DNA from 3 places in the Leptolyngbya sp. AN10 genome. Region 3 is predicted to be linked to each of the others. Evidence: predicted binding sites of a transcription regulator. Region 3 holds the regulator's gene; each other region holds the start of a gene.
The links. Region 3 encodes NtcA, which controls nitrogen genes in cyanobacteria. Its sites were predicted from a motif close to TTTGTANNNNNNNNTACAAA; they were not measured.
Positions count from the first base shown of each region.

Region 1: ACQ4M5_RS20735 (replication restart DNA helicase PriA) is a predicted target of NtcA. The motif match lies at 1,661-1,680, and genes of this name have one in related genera.
Region 2: rpoD (RNA polymerase sigma factor RpoD) is a predicted target of NtcA. The motif match lies at 2,039-2,058, and genes of this name have one in related genera.

Region 1 covers NZ_JBNXVP010000015.1:8,851-12,131, forward strand. Annotated here, with positions in the region: gene ACQ4M5_RS20720 (DUF2103 domain-containing protein) at 1-264, opposite strand, end outside; gene clpS (ATP-dependent Clp protease adapter ClpS) at 261-584, opposite strand; gene ACQ4M5_RS20730 (DUF4230 domain-containing protein) at 740-1,444, shown strand; gene ACQ4M5_RS20735 (replication restart DNA helicase PriA) at 1,754-1,933, shown strand; gene rlmN (23S rRNA (adenine(2503)-C(2))-methyltransferase RlmN) at 1,976-3,001, opposite strand.
Region 2 covers NZ_JBNXVP010000015.1:178,630-181,910, reverse strand. Annotated here, with positions in the region: gene ACQ4M5_RS21555 (dihydrofolate reductase) at 1-32, shown strand, start outside; gene ACQ4M5_RS21550 (GNAT family N-acetyltransferase) at 66-506, shown strand; gene rpoD (RNA polymerase sigma factor RpoD) at 653-1,774, opposite strand; gene ACQ4M5_RS21540 (hypothetical protein) at 2,598-2,987, opposite strand.
Region 3 covers NZ_JBNXVP010000028.1:16,503-19,783, forward strand. Annotated here, with positions in the region: gene ACQ4M5_RS29355 (DUF3084 domain-containing protein) at 1-1,105, opposite strand, end outside; gene ntcA (global nitrogen regulator NtcA) at 1,223-1,861, opposite strand; gene ACQ4M5_RS29365 (YdeI/OmpD-associated family protein) at 2,224-2,826, shown strand; gene ACQ4M5_RS29370 (PHP domain-containing protein) at 2,812-3,281, opposite strand, start outside.

The DNA.
Region 1 (3,281 bases), on a different contig from region 3:
AGATTCAAGCTGATCCTGTTCGAGCGTCGTGAGGATGAAGACCTCTTGAACCGATTTACCTTGACGTGCGATCGCTTTAAACCCGCCCCGAATCGGCACAGAAATTTTTAATTTGAATTGAGGCGAATGAGAGCGGACTGATCCAATCACTGCCGGAGTCACAGTCTGAATTCCCTCGATTTGAACGAGCTTCTCAAGAATCGGAATCAACCCCGGAATATACGTTGAGTGCGTGATCACCAGCCGCCCTTGTTCGTTTTTCATGATTTCTCCAAGGGAGCCATCGTCAAGCCCTCGATACTCAATTGTTGATGGTAGAGTTCAGCCTGTTCGAGCGGACCCGTCCAAACGATCGCTTGTCCTTCAAAGTGCACCTGATTCGTGAGCTTCCAAGCGCGATCGCTGGTCATCTGCGGAATGTACTTCATCAAGCACTTGGCAACGTGCTCGAACGTATTAAAATCGTCATCGAGCACAATCACTTTGTAATTTGGGTACGTTTGGCGGATCGTTTGACTGGTCTTTTCAGGAGTTGTCACGCTCCCTGCCATCATCGAAGTGAAATTAACAAAAACGCTAGTCATAACGCAACAGGGGGGCTGGAATTCACAAAATTTCCTATCAAATTCTAATTCAGTCTTCACCAAGTCGCCCGACTTTCAAATCGTAATTCTGTACTACACTTGAAACATTGGATTTTCTGCTTAAATAAAAGGCTGTTGCGGCATTAAGTCAGACAATGCGAAGAAAAAACCGCCAGAAACCAGGAATCGGTAGCGTGTTTAAGAATATTAGTTTGATGTTGACCGGAAGCGGACTGCTGTTGGGAGCAGTTTTAGTCGTTGGATTTCTACGATCGGGCGATCGATTCTTTGATCAATTGCGCGGTTTAATTGATGCCAAGCCGCCAGAACCTAAAGTCGAAACGCGATCGGTCGTGATTCAGCAGATTCGTCAGGCTAGTGAACTCACAACCGCTGTGTTTACGATGGAAGCCGTGGTTCCGACTCAACAGGATTCCGCGATCGCAGGTGTGGTGATCGGGACAACGAAGCTTTTATACATTGCGCGGGGAGAAGTTCGTGCAGGCGTTGATTTAAGCACTCTGACTCCAGAAAACGTACAAGTGGCAGATGGAACAGTTCGATTGCGCTTACCTGCTCCGAAGATTTTGGATAAAAAAATCGATGTTAGTCGATCGAGTGTGTACGACTACAATCGTGGTCCACTGGGATTAGGTCCTGATGTCGCTCCAAACTTGCAAAAATTGGCACAGGAAGAAGCCTTGAGAAAAATTCAGCTTGCAGCGTGTTCAGATGGAATTTTAGAAAAAGCCAACGATCGAGCAAAATTAGCGGTAACTTCCTTAATTCGCATTTCTGGCATTAAAGAGGTGATTGTAGAACCACAACCTGTCGCCCCACAACAATGTTCAGCTTCTTAAGTTGAATTAAAGAGCGCAATCTTTGGCTTTTCCTAACACTACATACGCTAAGAATCGCCATCATTGCAGCATTGATTAAACTGGGGATCACACTGTAGATAGGTGATCCCCGGCTTTGCAAAATTTAAAATAAAAATAACTTTGATTCCAAATAGCATTTTTGCTGTCCATAATGGAGATCGATTCGATGCCGCAATTTGTAGATAAATCGTTAATGTAGTAGCGAAAAATACAAATTGAAGATTGAATCTTATCCATTCAAAGCTCGAATTTTTATTAATTTTGCGATCCGTATTGAGGGAATTTAAAATGCAAGTGATTCAAACCGTTCGCTGTCCAAACTGTGGCAGTCCCGCCGAACGATTTCATATCCAACCGGATCAATTAACCCGGACGCAATGCGGAGCGTGTGACTATCTCATGATCACTTGCTCGAAAACAGGCAGAGTGATTGAGGCTTATGCTCCCGGAATTTACGCCCGTCGATAAGCCACTTTAGAAGTTTCCAGAAGTCTCCAAATTTGGAGGCTTCTAATTTTTTGAACTGTTTGCAAACGAAGCCCTTAACTGTCCACAAGCCGCATCCGCTTCCAATCCGCGAGTTCTTCGGACACTCACCGCAATATTACGATCGCTCAATGCCTTGACAAATTGATTAATCCGCCGCTGATCCGGTCGCTGATAATCCACTTCGCTGATCGGATTGTATGGAATCAAATTCACATGGCTCTGGAAACCACGCAAATGATCCGCAAGCTCGATCGCATGTTCCGGGCAATCATTTACACCCGCAAGCAAAATATATTCAAACGTCACTCGTCGTCCAGTGAGTTTCACATATTCGCGGCATTCATCTAAAAGCACATCCAACGGATACTGCCGCGCACTTGGAATCAGTCGCTCTCTTACATCTTGATTCGAGGCATGTAAACTTACCGCGAGAGTTGCCTGTAGATGATGCTCCGCAAGTTTACGGATTCTACCGGGAATCCCGACCGTAGAAATCGTGATGTAGCGACGACCGATTCCGATATCTTCATTCATCGATCGAACTGCGCCCAATACATTCTCGATATTCAACAGCGGCTCACCCATGCCCATGAAGACAATATTACTGACCCGCTGTTGAAAGACTTCTTGAACGGTCAGAACCTGATCCACAATTTCATGTCGTTCGAGGTTGCGATTGAAGCCACCTTTTCCAGTCGCGCAAAAATCACACGCCATTGGACAGCCGACTTGAGAGGAAACACAAACGGTGAGGCGTTTATCAGTTGGAATACCGACTGTTTCAACAATTTGACCGTCATTCAGGCGCAGAAGAAATTTGACTGTTCCATCGATCGATTTCGCCTGATGATGAATCTCCGATCGACCGATCGCACAATCCGCCATCTCAGAGCGCCACTGTTTCGGAAAGACGGAAATTTCGGAGAGCGATCGAGCGCCCCGTTGGTAAATCCACTGATGTAACTGTTGTCCTCGATAAGCAGGCTGTTGCTGCTCTTTGACCCACTCGGTTAATTCTGGAAGGGATGCCCCTACTAAGGCTTTCATAAGAGACTCGGAACGGCTAGAAAAAAGTCAGGAGATTTGGCAGAAACTTCACCAAAACTTTACGGGGACCGGAAGGATTGCGTGAATAGAGAAATACCAGTCCGAATTACGGAGTAATGTCCTCGTATCTGATTCAGACAGAGTTCTATCTTAAACGGTGCGATCGACATTCTGGGATTGGCTGCGCTAATTTGCGTATGCTTATTAATTCCTTGTAAAAATACTTACTTGTTTTTAATGAAATTAAAGATCTGTCCTTGGAATGATCCGTATAAATCCC
Region 2 (3,281 bases), on a different contig from region 3:
TTGAAACCTATCAGCACACTTCTAGATGTTAAATTGACAAGGTTTGAAAGTGCTAAGGAGCAAAAATGGAAATTGTCCGCGCTCAACTAGGAGACCTTGAAGCAGTTTCGAGGCTATTTGATCAGTATCGGGTCTTCTATCAGCAACCCTCAAATCTTGAAGCTGCGATCGCTTTTCTTCAGGAACGCTTCCAAAAGAATGACTCCGTTATTTTCTTAGCTCGTAATCAAGAACAAAGTGTTGGATTCACTCAGCTTTATCCAAGTTTTTCCTCGGTATCGATGCGCCGAGTCTGGATTCTGAATGACTTATTTGTAGAGCAATCTCATCGCCAGCAAGGGATTGCAAAGCGCCTCATAGATACAGCAGAAAGTTTTGCACGAGAAACTGGAGCCGTCCGAATTGCTTTATCAACGCAAATCTCTAACGCGACCGCTCAAACTCTTTATGAATCTCGTGGATATGTGAGAGATGAAAGTTTTTATCACTATTCGTTGAGCTTGTAAATGTTGACCCAGAAATGGGCTGTTAGTGTACGGAGGTACACTTTGTTTGTGTAGCCCCGAATTCTATTCGGTGGGCATCTTGAATTTCTACTAAAAAACCCGATCGCACTAACACGATCGGGCAAATAATCAGAAATGGTTGAACCTTAACGAATGTATTCTTTCAGAACACTGTTGCGATTCGGGTGACGGAGTTTCCGCAGTGCCTTCGCTTCTATCTGACGAATCCGTTCGCGAGTCACGTTGAAGATTTGTCCGATTTCTTCGAGGGTCTTCATCCGACCATCATCCAAACCATAGCGTAAGCGCAATACATCTTTTTCGCGTGGGCTAAGAGTTGCCAACACGCCTTCAAGATCTTCCCGCAGCAAGTTCTTAGAAACCTGATCTTCTGGTGTTTCACCATCAGATTCAATAAAGTCACCCAAGCGAGAATCTTCTTCTTTCCCGATCGGGGTTTCCAACGAAATCGGCAACTGTGCGGACTTAGCGATGAAACGAAGCTTCTCGATCGTCATTTCCATCCGAGTCGCGATCTCTTCTTCAGTCGGCTTGCGTCCCATTTCTTGAGACAACAGTTTCGTTGTCTTTTTGATGCGGGAAATGGTTTCGTACAAGTGAACCGGAAGACGAATCGTTCTCGATTGATCTGCGATCGCTCTTGTAATTGCCTGACGAATCCACCAGGTTGCATACGTCGAGAACTTGTAGCCTTTTTCGTGGTCGAACTTTTCAGCCGCCCGAATCAGACCCAAGCTACCTTCTTGGATCAAGTCTTGGAAGGACAAACCGCGATTCATATATTTTTTCGCGATCGACACCACCAATCTCAGGTTCGACTGCACCATTTTGTCTTTGGCGCGACGACCCAAATGGAGACGGTGACGGAATTGGGGCAGAGGCATCTTCACCTCTTGTGCCCAATCTGCATCCGTCGGTTCTCGATCGAGCTTGTCTGCTAACTTGAACCGAATCCGCTCCAGTTCCAGCAAGTCTGCAATTTTTCGTGCAAGTTCGATTTCCTCATCTGCACGAAGCAGGCGAATTCGACCGATTTCTTGCAAGTACAACCGAATCGAATCTTCGGTGTAGTGCTTCTTCTTCGCTTGAGTCCGGCGACGAGTTGCACGCCCCTTACCGGGTTTCCCCTCTTCGTCATCCTCTCCTAGATCATCCGTATCATCCAGGTCGTCGAGTTCTAGCTCAACCTCTAGAGCTTCTGAAGGGTCGAATGCTTCTTCAACAAGTAAGTCTTTGGCTTGGGTCATGCCGCGTTCCTCATGCTCCTTAAGTAATGAAGTAAAATGTCCCAGCACTGAAACAGATGTTGGTCACTTCGATGCAGTCTGGCTGATTCAGGGGTGTCGATGGCAAGCGAAAACAAGCTCGCTCTCGTCCACTGGAATGCAGTCGAGCGATCGGTAAAATGATCTATTTGAAATTAGTCACTGTCCCAATGTTCCGGGGAAATACGGTTGGCACAATCTGAATTTCTGAGATCATTATTTCTAAATGATTGGAATGTCTCCCCGATTGTAGCCTTTCTCACAAAAGTTGCACCCTTTTTCTGATTTCTTTATGGAATCGATTAAGGCAAATCTACTGTACTTAGCATTCACGTTGCCATTCCGAAGAGCGCGACCAATGTGATTGCGCGTCGTTTCAAGTTTGTACGGTGATGTGTTTAACCGGGTGAAAGTTGTGGACGATTGAGGCTTTCAATCTTGACTCAAATCTATCGCAAAATTCTGGTGTGATCCACGCTTGTTTCTCTCTGCCACCCCCAAAAGTGATAGATGTTTCGCTGTTCTGTTGATAACGGTAGCCCAATTTTGTGAACATGACGCACTCTCTTGATTAGGTTCATTAATAAGATGCGCTCTCGCAAATTAAGCCTGAATGCTAATAGGTAAAGGGTGTCTGACTGTATTTAGTCCCCTTAACCTGCTAATAACCAGTGATTATTTAGAGTGTATCAAATCAAAGGTAAGCGCTCTAAATAATCAGTTTTAGTTATTACGTTTTAGAAGGAATTAAGAAACTCTGTCTCTAGGTAGATGCTCGGATATGTCAGCAATCTTTAACAGAGTTTCAAATTTGCTGACAGTATTGACGGGCGGATGCGGAGTGAATCAGAGAAAATAGAACATCTGAACTTAAAGGTTTGACCAGAAAGCCATCGACATCGGGATGCTGGTCTTGATGGAGCCAACTTGGAGAGTCAGTCTCAGTGACGATTACCAAGGTCATACGATCGGCATTTGCGATCGTTCTAAGTTGATGAATCGTAGCTTCAGATCGAAGATGCTCCTGCAAAATCACGAGACAAGGAGGATTCTGACTGATCCTTACCAGGGCTTGATCAGCAGTGTCCACGATCTCTACATCGAAAGCGGCTTGCTGGAGCAACGATTCTAATCCCTGCAATTCTTCGATTTGTGGCGCTAAAAGTAGAATGTATGTGGACGACGGAAGAACCATGACGAAAGTACCAATCTGAGTCTTAATATAGCGACTGTTGAATTTGGAATTTCGGTGATCAAAATTGATGAAATTCTTTTGGTGATTCAGTTTCAATCCTTGATTGTCGGTTTTTATGCTTCGGTATTTCTTAGCTTTTAATCTTTTAGAAATACTTCGGGTAAACTTTTTCAGTGAAATCTTCAAGTTCTTTTGAAGTTATGAATTAAGTGGAACGCTTTTTGGTGCTCTTACCTTCAATAACTGATTGAGATTTTCCTGGATATATAAGGCTTTGCCGAGATGTAGCGAGTT
Region 3 (3,281 bases):
ACACAATTCGATTCGGAACCGCACTCATGTACACGGACACGCCTCGATTTTCGCCTTTCACATAATTCGCACGAGCTTGTACACGCACCAGGTAATCCTGACCGTCACTAATCTGGCTGATTAAAGATTCCACTTCCGCTGTTGGAATTTGCACCAATTGGTCATTGCGTCCAAGTTGAAGCGCTTGAATCGCGGACTGATTCGCATATTGCAATAATTGATCAACTGCGACTCTTGCACCTCTCGGTTCCACGACTCGCACAACACCCGAAGACAAGACTTGAGTTCGATAAAGCGCGAGATCGCCGCTCCGAATCAGCTTAACATCTCGTTCAAATCGTCCGAGTGTTTCAGTTAGTGCTGCTTGTTGAGAGGCTAGTTCTTTAAGCTGAGATTCTAATTTTTCCAACTCTGTACCGCGTTGAGCAATGACCCGATCGCGTTCGCTAATTTCTCGATCGCGCTGTTCGATCACGCTCGTGCGTTCGGCAATTTCTTCATCTCGCTCCGCAATTTGAGCCTTCACCTGATCACGCTGCTCGATTAATTTTTGCTGCTCGGCTTGCAGTTGCTCGATCCCTGTTCGTAACGTTAACGCTTGTTCAGACACCGCAACCAATTGTTGGCGAGTCGCATCTCGCTGCGCTTCTGTCGTTCGGAGTTGAGCATTCGTTTCTCGTTGTCGATTGATCGAGGTTTGCAAATTCGCGTTAATTCGTTTTAATTGCTCTTCGACTTGAGCACGTTCCGATCGCGCTTCTGCCAATTGCTTTTCGACTTGCGCCTTCTGAGCATCGGTCGCTTTCAAATCAGCGGACACTTTTTCAAGGTCGCGTCCTCGATCGCGCAGTTCTGTCTGAATCCGCCCGAAGTTCAGTAACATTTCACGAAACGTCTTACTTGCCAGCAACAATATGCCAAGCGTTGAAGCTGAGATCAGCGTTCCGGTCAAAATTGTCACCACGACAGCGGTTTGCTTAGGACGGAGATTGAACAGACTCAGGCGGGCTTTTCCCACGCGAGTCCCCAAACGATCGCCAATTGTCGCGATCGCTCCTCCCAACACCAACACCACCAAAATTAAAATCAGCCCGACATCGGACATATCACTCCCAAGACAACCCTAGCCCCAGACGGTCTAAGACAATTCCAGACTCGCCTTTCATTATGCCTGTTCGCTCTAAACTTCGGGCGCGTCTTTCAGGAAAGAATTCTAAGCGAATTAAGTGAATTGTTGACTCAGCGTTACAGGATTGTGAACGGTGATTTTTTTCTTGTGAATCGAGATCATTTTGTCCTGACGCAAATCACCGAGTAAGCGAGTCACAGTGACGCGAGTTGATCCAATCGCTTCTGCGATCGCTTGATGCGACAGCTTCAGATCGATCATGATCCCCTCTTGCGAAGGCACTCCGAAGTCGCGACAGAGAATCAATAGAAAACTTACCAAGCGCGATCCCATATCTCGATGCGCCAGGGTTTCGATCATCATCTCGGTTTGGAGAATCCGCGACGATAAGCCTTTCAGCATCAACATCGAGAGTTCCGGATTTTCTTTGAGTGCTTTTTCGACTTGTTCGATCGGCACTGAAAGCAATTCGACTGGCGTAAATGCGACTGCGTGATAAAAGCGATCGGCGCGTTGTCCGGTAATCAGTGATAACACGCCGAATACACTATTTTCTCTTAACAGCGCAACGGTGATTTCTTCCCCTGCTTCATACACTCGTGAGAGCTTGACGGCTCCTTTAACCAGGAAATAGACTCGTTCGGCTGGATCACCCGGAAAAAAGATTGTTTTGCCGCGTTCAAACGTCTCAATAACGGGAGGATACGCGCCTCCTCCGATCTGACGAAACATTGTTGCGAGCGGTCTATCCTTGGTCACTACCATTTCTTTCCTTGTCGTATCGAGTGAAACTGGAGCAGTTTACCGAGTCAGTAACGCGATGTGCACTTTGTGAACAATCGATGACTTTAGACCACTAAAACTGACTCATCAAATGGTTTTTGTACGCTGCGCTACATTTTCGCTTTGATTCTGAAAATCTCTGTAAAATTTCTAAGTTTAGACCGGTTTTTTTCAGTACTATTGGGATCTTGTTTTAAAGATTCTCAATAATTTCCACACATCATAGCGTGAAAGCAACCAGGATTCAGAGGGAAGTGTTAAGGAAATGTTAATGATTTGAATAAAGAGAATCACCTTTTAGCCATTTAGCGATGCCGAAGTTTGAAGATCAGCTAGACAAAACCGAAGCGATCGACAGAGTCGCTTGGCGAAATTGGCTCAAACAAAATTATGAAACCGCGATCGGAATTTGGCTAATCTACTACAAAGTAAAAAGCGGAAAGCCAAGTATTCGATACAGTGAAGCGGTGAAAGAAGCACTCTGTTTTGGGTGGATTGATAGCAAAGCGAAATCGTTGGATGACGATCGCTATATGCAGATTTTTACGCCCCGAAAACCGAAAAGCGTTTGGTCGAAACTCAACAAGCAATACATTGAGGAGTTAATTGCCGAAGGATTAATGACCGAGGCGGGGATCAGAAAAATTGAAGCGGCAAAACTCGACGGATCTTGGACTTCTTTGGATGCGATCGAGGCTTTGATCATGCCGCCCGATTTGATTGACGCATTGGAAAAGAACGCGATCGCACAACAAAATTTTCAGACGTTCAGCAACTCGACCAAGAAAGTAATTCTCTATTGGATCGAGAGTGCCAAACGTTCTGAAACTCGACAGAATCGAATCGAAAAAACGGTGATGGCTGCGGTTGAAAAGCGATCACCGCTCGATCAGGCATCTTCAAAGCCGCTGTAGCAAGTTCATCCCATGCGTATCGGTTCCACAAGAACTGAGCAATCCAAACGTAGCCTGCAACTCTGTCACCCGTGCCGTCTCTTTTGGACTCGGCATCCACGGCTTTGGATTGTTGTAGGCGTAAAACGCTTCCACCCCATCAATTCCCACCATTGCCGCTGCTGGAATCAACTCATCCACCGATCGACGATATCGCGCTGGATGTGCCAACACCGCAATCCCGCCTGCTTGCTGAATCGCACTGATCACTCGTGCTGCTTGAGCGCGATCGCCTTGAGGCGCAGAACCTTGGAGATAAGACGCGATCGCCGCATGATTTGGATCAAACGCAAATCCGAGAATATGTACCTCAGTTTCGAGCAAGCGAGACGTAATCTCGGTTCCCGTCCACAACTGCGGCAACTCTGTCCCTGATTGCGTCTCCATATAGCGCTGTGCCATTTGGTATCCGCTGA